Regions from separate parts of the Thalassorhabdus alkalitolerans genome, predicted to be linked through region 1. Evidence: a T-box and tRNA genes for the amino acid it is inferred to sense, from the RefSeq annotation. Region 1 holds a T-box; the other holds one or more tRNA genes.

Region 1 (10,398 bases):
TTTAAAGATATACCAGTCACTTTTGTCCCGGAAGCTGTAATGAAAGAGATGAGTGCCACTGAAACGCCTCAAGGCGTAGCTGCGGTTTGCAATATGACGGCGGTCTCCAACTTAACGCTGGAGCAGGGGCGTTACCTTTTTATTGACGGCATTCAGGATCCTGGGAATCTAGGGACAATTATTCGCACAGCAGATGCAGCCGGGTTGACCGCTGTCATTTTGGGAGAGGGGACAGTAGATCTCTATAATGATAAAGTTCTTCGATCTACCCAGGGCTCCGTATTCCACCTTCCAATCGTAAGAGGAGACTTGGAAGACTGGGTAGAGAAATGCAAGAAAAAGAATATTCCGGTGTTTGGAACGGGAATTGAAATGGGGACTACTCACACAGCTATTGAACCTCAGGAAACTTTTGCCCTGCTTATTGGTAATGAAGGAAGCGGAGTTAGTGAATTCCTGCTGGCCAAATCCGATCAGAATTTATATATACCGATTCACGGAAAAGCCGAGTCTTTAAACGCTGCTGTAGCAGCGGGGATTTTACTGTATCACCTGAGGGGGTAGTATTGGCTTTCATTGAGGGGAGAATTATATTTTCAGTGGATTTTTAACATTTTTTGATTTTCGATAAAGGACGCACACTTCCCCCTATAGGGACATGTGCACATCCATTCAAGCTTCCCTACTTTCTTATTCAAGGTGTTTCCCTATGTCCTGGTCACTGTCTCACCTTCCTCGGGAAGAGGAAATCTTCGGCTCATGCTCTTCCCAAAGAATCAAATAAATCAACATTTGCCTGTTTTTTAGTATGGAGGAGAAAGAGAGAGGAGGTAAAATTTCCTATCTTTTGGGAAGGATTGGTTTTTAGTTTTAACTCCTTTTCACTCTGGGAAAGGCATTATTGAAACCATTCCAGAGGAGGCATGTAATCATGAATGTAAGAGAAGTTATGAGTGCCAATGTTGATGTATGCCAAGTGAATGATAATGTAGCTGATGTTGCAAAGAAAATGAAGGAACTGAATGTAGGTTCTATTCCGGTAGTGGACAATAATAAACTTGTAGGGACCATTACCGACCGGGATATCGTTATCCGTTATGTGGCAGAAGATGCACCTTCTTCTCAGGCTGGAGATATCATGAGTTCTGATCTGGTGACGGCTTCACCAGAAATGGATGTTAAAGAAGTAGCACAGCTAATGGAAGAACACAAGATCCGTCGCCTTCCTGTGAAAGAAAATGATGATATCGTGGGTATCATCACATTAGGTGACATAGCTGTTGATGAACAAACGAAAGAACAGGCAAAAGCAGCGCTTGATGATATTATGCAAGGGTCAAAGCGTGATCAATAATTAGATACGGAGTACCAGTGAATGCTGGTGCTCTTTTTTAATGGAATGATTGACCCCGTGGCGGCTGATCATTGAGCTGAGAGAAGTCCTGGATAATTGAATGAAAAGGAAAGCTTGCAATGAAGGCTAAACTTTTCTATAATTGAATCACAATTTAACACCCTAAAGACTGCGATGGAGAGTAGTAGGCAGGAATTTGTTCATACAGGGAGGAAATGTTATAAACTGGAAGCATTTCTATGAACAAGCTGTTGAATTCACTCCAGAGTCGGCGCCGGATGATGAGTTCCTTGAGCTTATTAAGGCAGCATCGGTTTTATACAAACCGTTATCAAAATGAAGCGAACCGTTTACATAAAATAAGCTGAAGCAAACGGTTAAAAAGGGTGGTACCGCGACCGAAACCTTCGTCCCTTTCCAGGGAGGGGGGTTTTTTTGTGGGAAATTATAGTATACGAAATGAGATAAAGGAGGCAAGCAGCCTTGATTGAGCGATTAGAAGAATTAGAAGAAGAAGCATTGCAACAGGTAGAAGAAGCTGCGAGTGTAAAAGAGCTAGAAGCCGTGCGAGTGAAGTATCTTGGGAAAAAAGGTCCTATTACAGAAGTGCTGCGGGGAATGGGAAAGCTCTCAGCAGAGGAACGTCCAAAGGTCGGCCAAAAGGCAAATGAAGTTCGAGAAGCTATACAGGCAAGACTGGAGGAGAGAACAAAAGGACTCGAAGAGAAAGCATTAGAGGAAAAGCTTTCATCAGAGAGCATAGATGTTACTCTTCCTGGGCGCCCGATAAAAAAAGGAGCTCGTCATCCTTTAACAGCAGTGGTTGAAGAGGTTGAGGACATTTTTATTGGCATGGGATTTAAAGTGACAGAGGGTCCGGAAGTAGAAACTGATTATTATAACTTTGAAAAGTTAAATCTCCCGAAAGATCACCCGGCTCGTGACATGCAGGACTCATTTTATATTACACCGGATTTGCTGCTGCGAACCCAAACTTCTCCGGTACAGGCAAGAACAATGGAAAAGCATGAGGGCAAAGGTCCTGTTAAGATCGTTTGCCCGGGTAAGGTCTACCGCCGAGATGATGATGATGCCACTCATTCTCACCAGTTTATGCAAATCGAAGGATTGTACGTCGATAAAGATGTAAAGATGAGTGACCTTAAAGGGGTATTAGAGACATTTGTAAAGAAGTATTTCGGTCCAGACCGCAGTATCAGGCTTCGCCCTAGTTTCTTTCCATTCACAGAACCATCTGTAGAAGTAGACGTCTCTTGCGGTTTGTGCCAGGGACAAGGATGCCGGGTTTGTAAGCATTCAGGATGGATTGAAGTGTTAGGAGCCGGAATGGTTCATCCACGAGTGTTAGAAATGAGTGGGTTTGATCCAGAGGAGTACAGTGGCTTTGCATTTGGAATGGGTGTAGAACGATTTGCTCTTCTTCGCTATGGAATTGATGACATCAGACATTTTTATACAAACGATTTACGGTTTTTAGAACAGTTCAAACGCTCATAAGGAGGAAATAGGCATGTTAGTCTCATATCGCTGGTTACAGGATTATATAGATCTATCTGATATGACTCCGTCTGAAGTCGCTGAAAAGCTGACAAGAGGCGGGGTAGAAGTAGATATTCTTCATGAATTAAACCAAGGAGTTGAAAACGTAGTTATAGGTAGTGTGACTTCTTGTGAACAACATCCAAATGCTGATAAACTAAATCTTTGTCAGGTTAAAATTGGGGAAGAAGTTTCTCAAATTGTGTGCGGGGCTCCTAACGTGGCTGCAGGACAAAAGGTGGCCGTTGCAAAACCAGGCGCTAAACTGCCTGGAGGAGTAAAAATAAAACGAACAAAGCTTAGAGGCGAATCATCAGAAGGAATGATCTGTTCCTTGCAGGAGCTTGGTGTAGAACCAAAATTAGTGGCAAAAGAGTTTGCTGACGGTATTTTTGTTTTTCCTCAGGAGGTCGAAGAGGGTGCTGATGCTCTTGAGGCATTGAGCCTGAATGATACTGTGCTGGAGCTTGATTTAACACCTAACCGTGCTGATTGTCTAAGCATGATCGGTGTAGCTTATGAGATGGCTGCCCTGTTAGACCGTCAAGTGAAATTGCCGGATACCACCCATCATGAAGATGAAGAGAAGACTTCAAACTTCGTGTCAGTTGAAGTGGAAAATGGTGAGGATAATCCATACTATGGTGCTAAAGTGATTAAGGATGTAACCATTTCCCCTTCTCCCCTTTGGCTTCAAAACCGTCTGGTTGCTGCTGGAATCAGACCGATTAATAATGTAGTGGACATTACTAACTTTGTGCTATTAGAATATGGTCAGCCCCTACACGCTTTTGATTATGACCGTTTTGGTTCTTCTGAGATTGTTGTACGCCGGGCCAAAGAAGGAGAGAAAATAACCACTCTTGATGAGGAAGAAAGAACATTATCGCCGGATCATTTAGTTATTACAAATGGCAAGGAAGCCACGGCTTTAGCTGGGGTGATGGGAGGAGCTTTTTCAGAGGTGACAAGTGAGACAAAGACTGTCCTTCTGGAAGCCGCGTACTTTAACCCATCTTTAGTTCGAAAAGCTTCAAGGGATCATAGTCTTCGGAGTGAATCGAGCAGCAGATTTGAAAAAGGAATTGACCTATTCCGGGTAGAGCAGGCAGCAGAAAGAGCAGCAAAGCTTATGGAAGACCTTGCAGGCGGCAAAGTCCTTGAAGGGACAGTAGAGAAAGATAGCCGTGACAAATCAAAGCCTGTGATTACTACTACAGTTACTCGTATAAACAGTCTTTTAGGAATGGAACTGTCTCAAAGTGATATGATTGATATTTTCAGACGCCTTCGCCTTGATGTTACCGAACAAGAGCATTCTCTTGAAGTCAGCATTCCATCAAGACGGCCTGATTTGAGAATTGAAGAGGATCTAGTGGAGGAAGTCGCACGTTTGTATGGTTATGACTATATCCCAACAACATTGCCGGCAGGAGCCACGACACCCGGTTCCCTTACCGACTATCAGGCAAAAAGAAGACAGATCCGCAGATATTTGGAAAGCAGCGGACTTCATGAAACGATTAATTATTCATTAACAAGTCCTGAAAAAGTGAACAGGTTTGCGACTGAAAAAACAGAGCATACTGTAAACGTTTCAATGCCTATGAGTGAAGAACGAAGTGTAATGAGAACAAGCCTCCTCCCTCATATAATAGATGCTATTCAGTATAATCATAATCGGCAGCTTCATAACGCTGCTATCTTTGAGGTAGGTTCTATTTTCCTGACTGATCAGAAACAGCTGGCAGAACAGCCTGAAGAAAAGGAGATGCTCGCTGGTGCAATTACTGGTCTGTGGGAAACTCATATGTGGCAGGGAGAGAAGAAGGAAGTTGACTTTTATGTTCTTAAAGGCATACTGGAAGGTATGTTCGAAGAACTGGGCCTGGAAAATGAAATATCATTCAAGCCGCTGAAACTGGAAGATATGCATCCAGGAAGAACAGCAGAAATACTGCTTGGTGGAGAGCATGCAGGTTTCATAGGGCAAGTTCATCCTTCACTCAAAAAACTGTACGATATAAAAGAAACGTACGTTTTCCAGGTAAATCTCCAATTTATTCTTTCTTTTAAAGGCGAAAACCTTCGTTATCAAACGCTTCCTCGCTATCCTTCGATAGGAAGAGATATCGCCCTGGTCCTTAATGAGGATATACCTGCTGGTGAAGTGAAAGCAGTTATTAGAAAAGCTGGAGGTTCTCTCCTGCGAAAGGTAAATCTTTTTGATTTGTATCAAGGCGAGCATATGGAAGAAGGAAAGAAATCTCTTGCCTTTTCACTGCTCTACCTTGATCCTGAACGGACATTGACTGATGAAGAAGTAACAAAGGTACATGAACATGTCCTTGAAGAATTAAAAAGTAACGTAGGCGCTGTGTTAAGAGCATAAGAATCATAAGTGAAAAAGCTTCCTCCTTTGATTGGAGGAAGCTTTTTTTATTGTTTCTGCAGTCATACTTGACGAAAGAAAGGATTTAAGAGATGGATGTCGAAAAAGAGTAAAAATGGAGTAATTTTGTCTTAGTGAACTTTTACCCTATGGTAAAATAATAGATAAGTGAAGATGATAATGATTTAACATGTACTAAGCAGGGAAATACATCTCTTAGCACGTGACGGAAAGGAGAATAATTTTCATCCTTTCTTTTATTCTGTTATGATAAAAGCTAGGGATTTTGGAGAGAATAGGGGGCTTATCGGTGTCTGAAGGAAATAAAAAACAAAGAACAACAGTTAGTATATATGGCCAGCAATATACCATTGTCGGCAAAGAATCATCAAGCCACGTAGTACGTGTTGCAGAATACGTGGATCATAAGATGAGAGAAATAAAGAACAGCAATCCCTACTTAGATACGACAAAGCTTGCGGTACTCACTTCCATAAATTTAGTTGATGAGCATTTAAAGCTCTTAGAGAAACTAAAAGAGTATGAAAATGAAGAGAATGAAAAGGATCGATAATTATGCTTAGTTTGTTAATTATATTATTTTTGTTTATGAGCTTTTTGATAGGTCTCCGGCGTGGATTCGTGCTGCAGCTGGTTCACCTTGTCAGTATATTTATTTCTTTCTTTGTTGCTTATATTTTTTATAGAGATGTTGCTGAATTCCTAAGACTGTGGCTTCCTTATCCGCACTTCTCTACTGATAACGGTACTGTAGCCATGTTGATCTCATCTTTTGACTTTGAATCAGTCTATTATGCAGGGATCTCTTTCGTTTTGCTTTTTTTTATCACCAAGATTCTTTTACAAATCATAGGCTCCATGCTTGATTTTGTCTCTCACATCCCTATTCTTCGCACCTTTAATCGCTGGCTTGGGGGCATTCTTGGTCTGTTGGAAACATACTTGATTATTTTTATTCTTTTAATTGCCGCAGCACTGCTGCCTGTTGATTTTATTCAGGAAAGTATCGCTAATTCTTCCATGGCCAGATTAATGGTTGAAAATACACCTGTACTGTCTGATTGGCTGCAAAATTTATGGTCTCAGGGTATATAGATAACAATGCTTCTCTCGCAGGTGAGAAGCTTTTTCATGTATTAAGATAGCAAGATGATGCATGATAGATCAAGATTATGAGAAGAGAAAAGGGGATCAGGATGAATAAAAAGGAAATGATTCAGCTTTTGGAAAAAATAGCTGTTTATATGGAAATCAAGGGTGAAAATCCATTTAAAGTATCCGCTTACCGGAAAGCTGCCGGAGCTCTTGAAAAAGATGAACGGACACTTGATGAAATTCACGATCCTTCTGAACTGTCCGGCATCGGCAAAGGGACGGCTTCTGTTATTGAAGAATTAAGAGAAACAGGCACCTCGGAGCTTTTAGAAGAGCTGAAAAAAGATATACCAGAAGGACTTCTTGCTTTGTTAAAGCTTCCAGGTCTTGGTGGGAAAAAGATTGGACGGCTTTATCAAGAACTTGGTGTGGTAGATGTGCAGACATTAAAAGCAGCGTGTGAGGAAGAAAAGGTGCAAAAGCTTTCCGGGTTTGGTGCGAAATCTGAGGAAAAAATACTGGCTACGATTGAAGAAATCGGCTCTAGACCGGAGAGGCTTCCTCTGGCATATATGATGGAAATCGCGGACTGGGTGGACGCAAGGCTGGAAGACCTAAAAGGCATAATTAGATATGAAAGAGCAGGGAGTCTTCGGCGTATAGAAGAAACTGTCAAGGATCTTGATTACATTATTGCAGTAGAAGATGCAGAAGAGGTAAGAAGACAGCTTGTAGCAATGGAGAGCGTAACCAATATTATTGCTGATGGGACCTCAAAGGTTTCTTTGGAAGTTTCATTTGATTTTACCGTAGGAATTGACTTTCGCTTAGTAAAGGATGAAGAATTTGCCACCACCCTTCATCATTTTACAGGATCAAAAGAACACAACGTTCTTATGAGGCAGCTCGCGAAAGCACAGGGAGAGAAAGTGAGTGAGTATGGAGTTGAATCTCTGGATTCGGGCAAAGTGAAAACCTTTGCTTCAGAAAAAGAATTTTATAAGCATTTTAACCTGCATTATATCCCTCCCGAAGCGAGAAGCGGCCTTCATGAAACAGAAATTTTTAAAGAACCAAAGGAATTACTTCAAATAAATGACATACGCGCTGACCTTCATATGCATACAACGTGGAGCGACGGTGGTTATTCTGTAAAGGAAATGGCTGAGGCAGCCCGTGAAAGAGGTTATGAATATATTGCGATTACCGATCACTCTAAATTTCTTCAGGTTGCTAATGGCCTGAATGAAGATCGATTGAAAAGGCAGCAAGAAGAAATTCAACGTGTTAACGAAGCGATGGATGATATCACGATTTTTTCTGGAATTGAAATGGATATTCGACCCGATGGTACTTTGGACTTTGAGGACGAGACATTAATGGAGCTTGATTTTGTCATTGCTTCCATTCATTCCTCTTTTTCTCAAAAAAGAGAAACGATTATGAAAAGGCTGGAAACTGCTTTAACAAATCCTTACGTAAATCTGATTGCTCATCCTACGGGAAGGTTGATCGGACGCCGTGAAGGTTATGATGTAGATGTAGAACAGTTAATTGAAAAAGCTGCCAAGACAGGAACAGCCTTAGAATTGAATGCGAATCCTCACAGGCTGGACTTGTCTGCTAAGTGGCTGAAATTGGCGGCTGAAAAGGGAGCTGTCATTTCTATCAATACGGATTCCCACCAAACCAGCACCTTTAAATTTATGGAGGTTGGAACAGGGTTTGCACGTAAGGCCATGCTGACAAAAGATCAAGTTCTGAACACCTGGTCAAAAGATGACTTTCTATCGTTTGTAAATAAAAAGCAAAACAACTCAGGAGAGAAGTAAAAGAATGACAAGTAAAGAAAACAAATGTGTGAAATGCTGGAAAAGGAGGAGGCTTTTTTGTTAGAAAGAGTGCTGCGTGTATTAGAATATGACAAAATGAAACAACAGCTTAAAGCCCATATTGCTTCTTCCCTTGGAAGAAAAAAAGCAGAGGAACTACAGCCTTTAACGGATCTTGAAACCGTGAAGAAAGAACAAAAGCGAACGTATGAAGGTACAAAAGTTCTTCGTTTAAAGGGACAGGCTCCTCTTGGAGGGATCCATGATATCCAGCCACAAATTAAGCGTGCAAGCATTGGTGGTATGCTCAACGCTGAAGAGTTACGGGATGTAGCAGATACTATCTATGGCGGCAGACGCTTGCGCACATTCATTCAAAACATGGTTGAAGAGGAAGTGTCTTTACCTTTATTAGATGAGTTAACAAGCGCCATCATTCCATTAACAGAGGTTGAAAAAAGCATTAAACAGTGTATTGATGAGCATTCTGAGGTTCTTGATTCTGCAAGTGATTCTTTGAGAAATATAAGACAAAATATCAGAAGTCATGAATCTTCGGTGCGATCAAAGCTGGATCAAATTATCCGGTCTTCCAGCAATCAAAAGAAACTATCTGACACGATAGTGACGATAAGAAATGACCGGTATGTGATTCCAGTAAAGCAAGAATACAGAGGGGCTTTTGGAGGAATCGTTCACGACCAGTCAGCATCTGGAGCTACATTATTTATCGAGCCTCAATCTGTGGTTTCAATCAATAATCTGCTAAGAGAAGCACGAGTGAAAGAAAGACAGGAAATTGAACGGATACTCATGGAGTTATCAGGATTAATAAATGAGCAGGGAGAGGAGCTGCTCAGCAATATTGAAGTGCTTGCTGAGCTTGATTTTCTTTTTGCGAAAGCATACTATGCAAAAGAAATTAAGGGCACGCAGCCTTCTTTAAATGAGGATGGACGCCTTGAATTTCTGAAAGCCCGTCATCCTCTTCTTTCCGAAGAGGAGGTCGTGCCTATTGATGTAGAGCTTGGAGGCTCATTTTCTTCCTTGATTATAACCGGTCCGAATACCGGAGGAAAGACAGTCACTTTGAAAACAGTAGGCCTGCTCTCTTTAATGGCTCAATCCGGCCTTTTCCTTCCGGTAGAAGAAGGGTCCGAAGCTTCGGTTTTTTCTCAGGTTTTTGCTGATATTGGAGATGAACAGTCCATTGAACAAAATTTAAGCACATTTTCTTCACATATGACTAATATCGTAAACATTTTAAAACATGTCGATCATAAAAGCCTGGTTCTATTTGATGAGATAGGGGCAGGAACTGATCCGACGGAAGGAGCTGCCCTGGCTGTTTCAATTCTGGACTATGTGTACAGTACTGGTGCTAAATTAGTAGCGACTACTCACTACAGTGAACTCAAGGGATATGCTTACAATCGAAAAGGCGTAATGAATGCAAGTGTGGAATTTAATGTTGAAACTTTAAGCCCAACGTATCGTCTCCTTATCGGTGTGCCGGGCCGAAGCAACGCTTTTGCGATTTCCCGGCGCCTCGGGCTGGATGAATCGATCATTGCAGCTGCAGAGAACGAAGTAACAGCTGATTCACGTCAAGTGGAGCAGATGATCACCTCACTTGATGAAAGACGAAAAGCTGCTGAAATGGAAAGAGAGGAAGCCGAGACTCATCGCAGGGAAGCAGAAAAGCTTCATGAAGAGCTTGAGCATAAGCTGGCAGAAGTGGAAGAGAAAAGGTCAGGCATTTTAAAGGAAGCTGAAGATAAAGCTGAAAAAGAAGTGAAAAAGGCACGAAAAGAAGCGGAAAGCATTATCAGTGATCTGCGGCGTTTACAAAAAGAAGGGCTGTCTGTTAAAGAACATGAACTTATCAGTGCAAAAAAACGAATGGATAAAGCAGCACCCGAACTTACCCCCAAAACAAAACAAATAAAAAAGCAAGCTATGAAAAAAGAAGCCCTTCACCCTGGAGATGAGGTAAAAGTATTGAGCTTCGGTCAAAAGGGGCAGATTATTAAGCAGGTAAACGAGACGGAGTTTCAGGTACAATTAGGAATTATGAAAATGAACGTAAAAAAAGAAGATATGGAGAAGGTTAAAGGAGAAACGGCTAAATCTCAGCCTAAGCC
Region 2 (10,398 bases), on a different contig from region 1:
ACTTTATCATGGTAGCTGCTCGTCAGCATGTTTACGGCTTCCATTTCATCCGTTGTATTCATCGGCAGATACAGCTCTTTCCCAGAGACATGTTCGGTCACCCAGACTCTTATTTTCACTTCGCCATACGGGGAAGTTAATTTAACAAGGGCGCCTGTTTTTATTCCGCGTTCTTCTGCCAGTTCCGGAGACACTTCAAGCCAAGGCTGAGGCACTTTGTGAGTAATACTCTTAGACCTGTACGTTAAGTTCCCTTCATGAAAATGCTCAAGTAACCTTCCGTTATTTAAATGTAAATCATACTCTTTTTCGTCCGGCACATAAGGCTTTCTCCATTCCACAGGATAGAGCTTCGCTTTCCCGTCTGCAAATGGAAATTTCTCAGTGTACAAAAGAGGTGTACTTTCTCCACTTTTTTGGACAGGCCAAAGCTGGCTGTTCCATTTCTCAAGCCGCTCATAACTCACTCCGGCAAAAAGCGGTGCCAGACTTGCTGCCTCATCCATGATTTCGCTTGGGTGCTTATAATTCCACTTAGCCCCTAAACGATTAGCAATGGCCTGGAATATTTTCCAGTCTGGCTGACTGTCCCCAAGAGGTTCAAAAACTTTATGAAAACGCTGGATTCTTCGTTCTGTGTTCGTAAATGTTCCATCCTTCTCAAGGCTGGGAGCAGCAGGCAAAACAACATCTGCAAACTCGGCCGTTTTGGAGAAGAAGACATCCTGGACTACAAAGAACTCAAGCTTTTCAAAAGCGGCATGGACGTGATTAATATTGGCATCAACCAGACCCATCTCTTCACCGAATAAATACATTCCTTTTACTTTCCCACTGTGAATGGTTTCAACAATTTGATGGTTGTTTAAACCTGGTTTTCGAGGCAGTGAAACACCCCATGCCTTCTCATACCTTGCTCTTATTTCTTCATTTTCCACAGGCTCATAACCTGGCATCCAAGCCGGCATCGTCCCAAAATCACAGGCTCCTTGAACGTTATTATGTCCTCGCAACGGATAAGCCCCTGTACCTGGCTTGCCGTAATTTCCGGTTACTAACAAAAGGTTGGAGATGGCTGTACTCGTTTCAGTGCCTCCAATATGCTGTGTAACCCCCATCGCCCAGCATATGCACATCGTTTCAGCCTCATTGATCGTAGTCGCTAATTCAATAAGCTCCTCTTTCTTTAATCCGGTTTCTTGTTCAGCATATTCTAACGTATACTTGTCTAAAGAATCGACGTATTCGTCAAAATTATTAACCCTGTTCTTGATAAAGTCATCATCCGCCCAGCCCTGATCGATGATGTACTTTGTCACCGCAGAGATCCATATTAAATCTGAAGATGGAACTGGATGGAGAAATTGATCTGCCATCTGAGCTAATTCATGTTTTCTTAAATCAGCGACAATCAATTTCTGCCCATGAAGCTTATGGGCTCTTTTTATCCTCGTTGCAAGAACAGGGTGTGATTCTGCAGGGTTTGCTCCAATTACAAAGACTAAGTCAGTCGTCTTAAGATCCTCTATGGTTCCTGCATCCCCTCCGTACCCTACAGTCCTCATAAGTCCCGCTGTCGCCGGGGACTGACAGTACCTGGAACAGTTATCTACATTATTTGTGCCCATTACTCCGCGGGCAAGCTTTTGGAAAAGGTAATTTTCTTCATTCGAACATTTAGAGGAGGCAATGAACCCCATGGAATCTGGACCATACGTGTCCTTTAGTTCAGTAAATTTAGAAGCAATGAGCGTTAATGCTTCATTCCAGGTAGCTTCTACAAACTTTCCTTCTTTTCTAATCAAAGGCTTGGTAAGCCTCTCTTCACTGTTTACAAAATCCCATCCCCATTTTCCTTTAACACACGTCGAAATACCGTTGACAGGTGCATCAGGCTGAGGCTGAATTTTTAAAATATCTCTTTCCTTCGTCCATACTTCAAAGCTGCAACCTACCCCGCAGTAGGTGCAAACTGTTTTGGTGCGCTTTATCCGATCCTCACGCATCGTTGCTTCAATGTTTGACATTGTAAAGATCTCTTGATATCCCGGCTCTACCTCTTTGGTTGTTTCAATAAGCGGGCCAAGAACATCCTTTGGCATCCCTGTCATATATCCAGCTTCCCCGAGCATTGATTTTTCCATCAAGGCATTACATGGACAGACAGTGACACAATGACCACACGACACACAAGACGATTGATCAATGGGAACGTCATTATCCCAAATGACACGTGGGGTTTCCCGCTTCCAGTCAATGCTAAGCACTTCACTCACCTGTAAGTCCTGGCAAGCTTCTACACAAAGGCCGCAAAGGATACACTGGTCAGGCTCATACCGGTACATAGGATGTGAATTATCAGGAGGATAAGGTTTTGGTTTAAATTCATACTTTTGGTGTTCAATTTCTAAATATTCTGCTGTATTGTGCACTACACAGTTACCATTGTTGTTATCACATACTGTGCAATACAGCTCATGGTTTTTAAGGATTCGCTGCATACCTTCTTCCTGAGCTTCCTTTGCCTTTTCAGAGACCGTTTTAACCACCATTCCAGGTGCTGCTTCTGTCGAACAGGAACGTTTCAGTTCTCCGTTTACTTCAACAAAACATGTATCACATGTTTCAATAACTCCAAAGCCTAAATCAGGCTGAGAGGAGCAAATGGCCGGAATATACAGATCTCCGTACTTTGCTGCCTCAAAGATTGACTGGCCTGGTTTTGCCGTAAACTCTTCACCGTTGATTTGTATGGAAAAAGTCTGACTGTCCAGTCTCATCACCTGCTTTCCAACAATTTCTTAGTAAAATATTTCCCTGTTTTTTTTGCATTATACAATGAAAGCTATCAGCTCTGATTTGCTAATTTCAGCTTTTCTTTCTGAATTCCTTGAATATCCCGCTTGATCAAAAAGGCTGTACCAAGAGCAGTTGCAATTAAAAAAGCAAAGACATAGAAGGTTGTAGTATAAGCGTTTGTCGCTTCCCTTATAAATGAAACAATCATAGGGCCTACAACACCCGCTACTGCCCATGAAGTCAGGAGATAACCGTGTATGGCTCCAAGCTGTTTTGTACCAAACATGTCACCTATAAATGCCGGCAGTGTGGCAAAGCCTCCTCCGTATATAGAAACAATAAGGTACATTAAAATCTGGAAGATAAGAGCATTACCCACCATGGGCAGGATCATAAAGGAAACCAGCTGAACACCAAAGAAAATTAAGAATATATTAGGCCTCCCGATATAATCCGACAGAGTAGACCAAATAATACGACCACCACCATTAAAGAGCCCCATAACCCCAACTACAGTAGCAGCTGCCATAGCCGTCATTCCAACTAACTCCTGAGCCATAGGTGAAGCCACAGCTATTAACATGATTCCTGCAGATATATTTATAAGCATCATCCACCATAGCAGCCAGAAACGTTTTGTTTTTATGGCTTCATTAGCTGTTAACTGAGCCAGATCTTCTCTTTTTTCAACCTCGCCGTCGTCTTTTTTCTCTTTAGCTGCTGCAGGCATCCAATCCTCTGGAGGCCGGGCAATGTACCATGCGCCCAGAGACATCAAAACAAAGTAAACAGCTCCTAACAGGTACAGAGTATTGGCTACCCCCATTCCTTCAATGAGCCTTGCAGCTACTGGACTGGCAATTAAAGACCCTGCTCCAAAACCAAACACCGCCATCCCTGTAGCAAGCCCCCTTCTGTCAGGAAACCATTTCACCAGAGTAGACACCGGAGAAATGTATCCAATGCCAAGACCGATCCCCCCAAGGATCCCATAGGTAAAATAAAAGCCATATAACGATCCGATTCCTATGGAAAATCCTGCGCCAATTAAGCCTGCACCAAATAGAACAGCTGCTAAAAAGGCCGATACCCTGGGACCACGTTTTTCAACAAACCTTCCAAAAAAAGCAGCTGAAATGCCAAGGAAAAAGATGGCCAGCGTAAAGGCTATCGTCACTGTTGCCCCGCCCCAGCCCAGTTCCTCATACAAGGGGGTTTGGAACACACTGTACGCATAAATAGATCCAATGGAAAGGTGTATAAATACAGCAGACAACGCAATCAACCACCGGTTTTTTTGCTTCATAACATGAACTCCTTCCATAAAAGAATTATCAAGTCTTCATAGAGTAACCAAAAACATAAAAATTACCCAATGTAGGGTGCCTGGCACCACTCTCATTTGTAACATAGATGTAATATAAATGACCCAGCCTCCTTTCATTAGAGGCTGGGTCTCGTTTCATGCTTTCAGGATTCTTCTTTTTTCTTGTTAATAACCATAATAAGCTAAAATCCCCGCTGCGCCTTGTAATTTTTTGCAAAAACCACTAGATTTTTAACTTATTTTTTTCATTGAAGTTGCTCATATTGTGCCATATAATGAACTTGTTCAGTTCTTGTTGTAGAACAAAAGTGATAGAATCACCCTTAGAAAGGAGCAGCTACCATGAATCAATCCCTTCATTTTCCTAAATCGAACGCCCCTTAATGACAGAAGAATCCTTCCTTGTGACTTTTATGCTTTTGTTCTTTATATAGTTTTTATTTTATTTTAGTAAAATGACAATTCTATCTGCCTTTATGCATACATTGACGTGTGGTTATTAAATAGGAAAAGAGGGGTGTAGGTTGAAAAAGGTTCTCGCCTGCATACTGGTTGGACTTCTGTTTTTACTGTGGCAAGTTCCAACTACATCAGCATCTACTGGTCAAATGATTGTCATTAACAAAGCAACGAATCAGCTCGCATTTTATGAAAGCAACAAATTAGTCCGGACGTTCAGTGTAGCTACCGGACGGAGTTCTAATTTAACACCTGAAGGAAAACACAAAGTAGTCAATAAAATTGTGAACCGCCCGTATTATAAAGGCAATATTGCCGGCGGCGATCCAAAAAACCCTTTAGGAAAGCGCTGGATTGGCCTTAACGCCAGAGGAACCAACGGAAACACATATGCCATCCACGGAAATAACAATCCCTCTTCCATTGGTACTTATGCAAGCGCAGGCTGTGTCAGAATGCATAACAATGAAGTGGAATGGCTTTTCAGCCGGGTAAAAGTAAACACTCCTGTTGTCATTACTACATCCAGTCAGTCTTTTGATACAATTGCAAAGAATAATGGGTACAAAATAAATGGAAACAGCAGCCCTTCCAGTCCAGGAGGCACTACAAGCGGAACACTTAAACGAGGAAGCAAAGGAGAAGCAGTAAAAGAAATTCAACGACAGTTGAGTGCTGCAGGTTACAAGGTTTCTGCAGATGGCATATTTGGAAAAGGAACCGAGGATGCTGTGAAAAGGTTCCAAAAGGCTAATAAGCTGAAAGCCGATGGGGTTGTAGGCACTCAGACGAAAAACCTTTTAGCAAGCCAGAGTAAAACCGTCAATAAGTCTCCATCCACTTCCTCTCAAATTAAAAGCGGTACACTAAGAAAAGGAAGCAGCGGAAGCGAAGTGAAAAAGCTTCAGCAAAAACTGACCAGTCTTGGCTTTAACACAAGAGGTGCTGACGGGAAATTCGGTCCTGCCACAGAAGCGGCAGTGAAGAGCTTCCAAAAAGCCAACAAGTTGAAAGTCGATGGCGTTGCCGGTCCGCAGACTATTAAAGCAATTAATAGTAAATAAAAACAAACCCGTTCTTATAATCAGGAACGGGTTTTAATATGATTTTTTAGTAACTCTATCAAAAAGGCTTTTCTTTCTATCTAGGGCGCAAGGTTACTGCCATTGAATGACTTGGGCAATAATGAGAAATACAGCTGCAATCGCGGCCCATATTAAGAATAAAGGAAAATAGAACTTTACCCACTTATGCCAGCTTACCCCTGCCAGAACAAGAGTAGCCATAAAATAACCTGATGTCGGAAAAAGAATGTTTCCTAAGCCGTCGCCAAATTGAAAGGCAAGTACAGCAGTTTGTCTGGTCACCCCAATCATATCAGAAAGAGGAGCCATAATAGGCATCGTTACCAGAGCCTGACCGCTGCCAGAAGGTACGAGGAAGTTAAACAGCAGTTGCGACATAAACATCCCCATTGCGCTTAAGGTTCCAGGAAATTGACCTACCACTGCTCCTAAGTTATAAATGAGCGTGTCCATCACCTGGCCGTCCTCCATTACAACTGCGACTGATCTGGCGACTCCAACGATAATTGCTCCCACTAATACCTCGCGAAATCCTTGATTAAAGCCTTCACAAACCTGAGCTGCTGTTAAACCGGCTGCCATACCTACCACAATTCCCATAACAATGAAAAGGCCTGACATTTCCAGCATGAACCATCCTTGAGCAATGACTCCATATATCAGAATGGCAAAAAAGCCAATTAAAAAGACACCAGCTGCTTTCTGCCTTGGAGTAAATCTTCTACTTTTTGATTCATCAGGATTTGAGTAAGTTTCACGTTTTTCTCTATCTTCCTCATAGACCAGACTGCTTTCTGGATTGGCTTGTACCTTTTTAGCATAACGAATGACATAGATAATTCCCACTCCTAAGATAACTACAAGAGCTATCAGCCGAAGCTCTATGCCTGAATACAAAGGGACTTCCGCTATTTGCTGTCCAAGCCCCGTGTTAATTGGATTAAGAAATCCGGTCATAAACCCAGCAGTCGTTGCTATAAGAGCTACAGCTGCTGCAACCATAGAATCATAGCCTAAAGCTATTAAAAGCGGAATAATAACTGGAACATACACTAAGCTTAGCTCCTGTGTGCCGATAACTCCGCAGACGGCAGCAAAAGCGATCATTAGAACCGGAATTACTGCAGTACTTTTCGTTGAAAAAGCTGTTGTCAGCTTGTTTACCCCTATTTCAATAATGCCGGTTTTACGAAGAACCATAAACATGCCGCCAATAATAAGAGTAAAAAACACTACTTCTCCTGCTTCCACTAATCCTCTTGGTATGGCGAGCATGAATTCCTCAACACCAGCAGGTGATGCATCTACCTGAGTATACGATTCTGGATCGATAGACTCCCTTCCCTCCGGTCCAGTAATCCGTTCAAACTCACCAGCGGGAATGAGATGTGTTGAAATAGCTGCAAGAGCCATAAGAATGAATAATATAACATAGATGTGCGGCATCTGAAACTTTTTTCTTTTTGTTTCACTTTTTGTTTCACTTTTTGTTTCACTTTCTGTATTCATTTCTATATCCCCCAGTAGAATTCCAAAGTTGTTGTCCTTGATTAGTGTTCATAATACTGGGGAGGAAAACGAAAGTCATTGTACACTTTAAACAAAACATTTGATATTTTTTAGAATAATTATATATAAAAATACACATTTGCCTATTTTTCAGGGTCTCCAGATGTTAGATTTCCTCACATAAAAATTTATATATTCTCATTTTAGTTATGGGGTGTTATACCAGTTACCATCCACTTGCTACACTTAATGATTCACTTTGAAACGTTTAAAATGGAGTCAAATGAAACAGTAGGAGGAGGATTTGCCTCTCTATCCTATCACACCACCGTAAATACGGATCTCGTATACGGCGGTTCAATAAGTTGAGTGATGCCATCATGCATTTTCTTATAGAAAGCTTCCATGTTTAGAAGTCCTGCTTCTTGCAGGGCTTCTTTTGTGATAGCACAATGTAGAATAAAGGACTTTGATATTCTCCAGTAGCCCTTGCGGGTATTAGCCCATTCCCATGCCTTATCTCTGGGAACTTTCAGCTTGATCAAACTTCGATATCTGGTTTTCACTTTCTTCCACCTTTTTCAGATTAACTGTCTGATCCTTCTTCTCACCCACTGGGAGATATTATGAACGTAGTTCTTCATCCTGGGATCCCCCATGGTATGCAACCCAGCCGCGAAGAACACTGCACACTCCAGCATTACTCTTCGCTTCCAGTGTACCCTCCCGCAGACATCCATCTTTCGATGTTGTCTTTGCTCGTTGCATTCTCCACACCTCCAAGCTTGTCAGTGATTCTTATTGTTCGACCCTTCGTTACGAAGTGTATGTGACTACTATGGTCTCTGTTGAATCGTTGGCATCGTTATCCCTGTAAGGAATTTCTCCTTCGTAGAAACCCTGATAAGACCTCCCCGGGTAAGTCTGACCGCTTTCCACCCGTGGGTGCGGTATTTACTGTGCGGAGTTCGGGCAATGTAGGATTTTATCTTGTTGTGCAAACTCATCCTTTCCGCTTCAGCCTTGTATCCTGTTTCTGTTCGTTACCGCGTGTGATTACGTCCGGTTTTCTTCAGATTCCGGGTAGCCCCGAACACCCTTCCCATTCGCTAACGGTGCCCATTACCAAGCCCAAAGTGGACTTTCACCACATAGCTGCCAGACACGCCGGGACACAAAAAAAGACTTCCCACTATTGTGAGAAGCCTTGAATTAAAGAGTTATGTAATATGTATGGTACCGGTGGTCGGGGTCGAACCGACACTCCATAAGGAACACGATTTTGAGTCGTGCGCGTCTGCCAATTCCGCCACACCGGCTTAATATACATATTCAGTTAAATAAATGGTGCCGAGGGCCGGACTCGAACCGGCACGGTTGAAACCAACCGCAGGATTTTAAGTCCTGTGTGTCTGCCAATTCCACCACCCCGGCAGCTGTTACCTAAGTTGGAGGCGGCACCCGGATTCGAACCGGGGAATAAGGGTTTTGCAGACCCGTGCCTTACCACTTGGCTATGCCGCCATGTGCATGTTTTCATTATATGCACAAGGACTATACAATATGAATATGGAGCGGAAGACGGGATTCGAACCCGCGACCCCCACCTTGGCAAGGTGGTGTTCTACCACTGAACTACTTCCGCGACATGGCTGGGCTAGCTGGATTCGAACCAGCGCATGACGGAATCAAAATCCGCTGCCTTACCGCTTGGCTATAGCCCAAAATCTATGGGGCGATTGATGGGAATCGAACCCACGAGTGCCGGAGCCACAATCCGGTGCGTTAACCACTTCGCCACAACCGCCATATGAGTAAGATAATGGCAGGGGTAGTAGGAATCGAACCCACATCAAAGGTTTTGGAGACCTTCGTTTTACCATTAAACTATACCCCTATTAAATAGATGGTGGAGGGGGACGGACTCGAACCGCCGAACCCAGAGGGAGCAGATTTACAGTCTGCCGCGTTTGGCCAACTTCGCTACCCCTCCAAAAGGGACAATAAATATATTACAAAACATTTACTTTATCGTCAAGTGTATTTCTTGGTATATTTACTATAATTGGCTAACCTATGATTTCTTCGATCAGTTGGTTTCCAGTATGCTTATAGTAAAAATGGTGCCGGCCAGAGGACTTGAACCCCCAACCTACTGATTACAAGTCAGTTGCTCTACCAATTGAGCTAGACCGGCCTACTATGAAAGTGGTGGCTCGAGACGGAATCGAACCGCCGACACGTGGATTTTCAGTCCACTGCTCTACCGACTGAGCTATCGAGCCTTAAATGGCGGGCCTGACGGGGATCGAACCCGCGATCTCCTGCGTGACAGGCAGGCATGTTAACCGCTACACCACAGGCCCCTATTAAATTGTTTGCATTCATATGTTTTTTTGCTTTGACGCTTATTCGACGTCGTAGCAAAAACTTAATTGGTTGCACCCTGGCGGGTACCACTGATATTCCCTTGCCGCTGAGGTCTCTCGACGTAGTGGCGGGAATTATTTTGGTTGCACTCTTCCGAGTACTACTCATGTTTTTTTGCTTTGACGCTTATTCGACGTCGTAGCAAAAACTTAATTGGTTGCGGGAGGAGGATTTGAACCTCCGACCTCCGGGTTATGAGCCCGACGAGCTACCAGACTGCTCTATCCCGCGATATTATAAATATAGATATGAGAATTATTGGTTGTACCCTGGCGGGTACTATTGATATTCCCTTGCCGCTGAGGTCTCTCGACGTAGTAGCGGGAATTATTTTGGTTGCACTCTTTCGAGTACTACTCATGTTTTTTTGCTTTGACGCTTACTCAACGTTGCAGCAAAAACTTAATTGGTTGCGGGAGGGGGATTTGAACCTCCGACCTCCGGGTTATGAGCCCGACGAGCTACCAGACTGCTCTATCCCGCGATATTATAAAAAAATATGGTGGAGGATGACAGGATCGAACTGCCGACCCCCTGCTTGTAAGGCAGGTGCTCTCCCAGCTGAGCTAATCCTCCAAATAAGTGGTGACCCGTACGGGATTCGAACCCGTGTTACCGCCGTGAAAGGGCGGTGTCTTAACCACTTGACCAACGGGCCACAATATATAATATCCAAAATGGCGGAGAGCGAGGGATTCGAACCCTCGAGACGGGTTTAAACCGCCTACACGATTTCCAATCGTGCTCCTTCGGCCACTCGGACAGCTCTCCGTGGCTCCACAGGCAGGA

What was found. A T-box is a leader RNA that pairs with one kind of tRNA and senses whether it is charged. The one in region 1 lies ahead of pheS (phenylalanine--tRNA ligase subunit alpha), so its partner is inferred to be a tRNA-Phe.
Region 2: it has a tRNA-Phe gene. The T-box ahead of pheS (phenylalanine--tRNA ligase subunit alpha) is inferred to sense a tRNA for this amino acid. The anticodon was not compared.

Annotation. Positions count from the first base shown of each region.
Region 1 is NZ_JBHSOZ010000003.1:1,041,246-1,051,643, reverse strand. It holds gene ACFPU1_RS07930 (TrmH family RNA methyltransferase) at 1-564, shown strand, start outside; gene ACFPU1_RS07925 (CBS domain-containing protein) at 932-1,354, shown strand; T-box leader at 1,517-1,772, shown strand; gene pheS (phenylalanine--tRNA ligase subunit alpha) at 1,838-2,872, shown strand; gene pheT (phenylalanine--tRNA ligase subunit beta) at 2,886-5,306, shown strand; gene zapA (cell division protein ZapA) at 5,617-5,880, shown strand; gene ACFPU1_RS07905 (CvpA family protein) at 5,883-6,422, shown strand; gene polX (DNA polymerase/3'-5' exonuclease PolX) at 6,518-8,254, shown strand; gene ACFPU1_RS07895 (endonuclease MutS2) at 8,312-10,398, shown strand, end outside.
Region 2 is NZ_JBHSOZ010000005.1:453,343-463,740, forward strand. It holds gene fdhF (formate dehydrogenase subunit alpha) at 1-2,780, opposite strand, end outside; gene ACFPU1_RS13135 (L-lactate MFS transporter) at 2,849-4,105, opposite strand; partial or broken gene ACFPU1_RS13140 (L,D-transpeptidase family protein) at 4,735-5,577, shown strand; gene ACFPU1_RS13145 (YfcC family protein) at 5,743-7,179, opposite strand; gene ACFPU1_RS13150 (hypothetical protein) at 7,500-7,745, opposite strand; gene ACFPU1_RS13155 (hypothetical protein) at 7,804-7,947, opposite strand; tRNA gene ACFPU1_RS13160 (tRNA-Leu) at 8,414-8,498, opposite strand; tRNA gene ACFPU1_RS13165 (tRNA-Leu) at 8,525-8,613, opposite strand; tRNA gene ACFPU1_RS13170 (tRNA-Cys) at 8,629-8,703, opposite strand; tRNA gene ACFPU1_RS13175 (tRNA-Gly) at 8,750-8,824, opposite strand; tRNA gene ACFPU1_RS13180 (tRNA-Gln) at 8,829-8,903, opposite strand; tRNA gene ACFPU1_RS13185 (tRNA-His) at 8,911-8,986, opposite strand; tRNA gene ACFPU1_RS13190 (tRNA-Trp) at 9,003-9,076, opposite strand; tRNA gene ACFPU1_RS13195 (tRNA-Tyr) at 9,087-9,172, opposite strand; tRNA gene ACFPU1_RS13200 (tRNA-Thr) at 9,301-9,376, opposite strand; tRNA gene ACFPU1_RS13205 (tRNA-Phe) at 9,389-9,464, opposite strand; tRNA gene ACFPU1_RS13210 (tRNA-Asp) at 9,470-9,545, opposite strand; tRNA gene ACFPU1_RS13215 (tRNA-Met) at 9,764-9,840, opposite strand; tRNA gene ACFPU1_RS13220 (tRNA-Met) at 10,017-10,093, opposite strand; tRNA gene ACFPU1_RS13225 (tRNA-Val) at 10,110-10,185, opposite strand; tRNA gene ACFPU1_RS13230 (tRNA-Glu) at 10,193-10,267, opposite strand; tRNA gene ACFPU1_RS13235 (tRNA-Ser) at 10,288-10,380, opposite strand; tRNA gene ACFPU1_RS13240 (tRNA-Asn) at 10,382-10,398, opposite strand, start outside.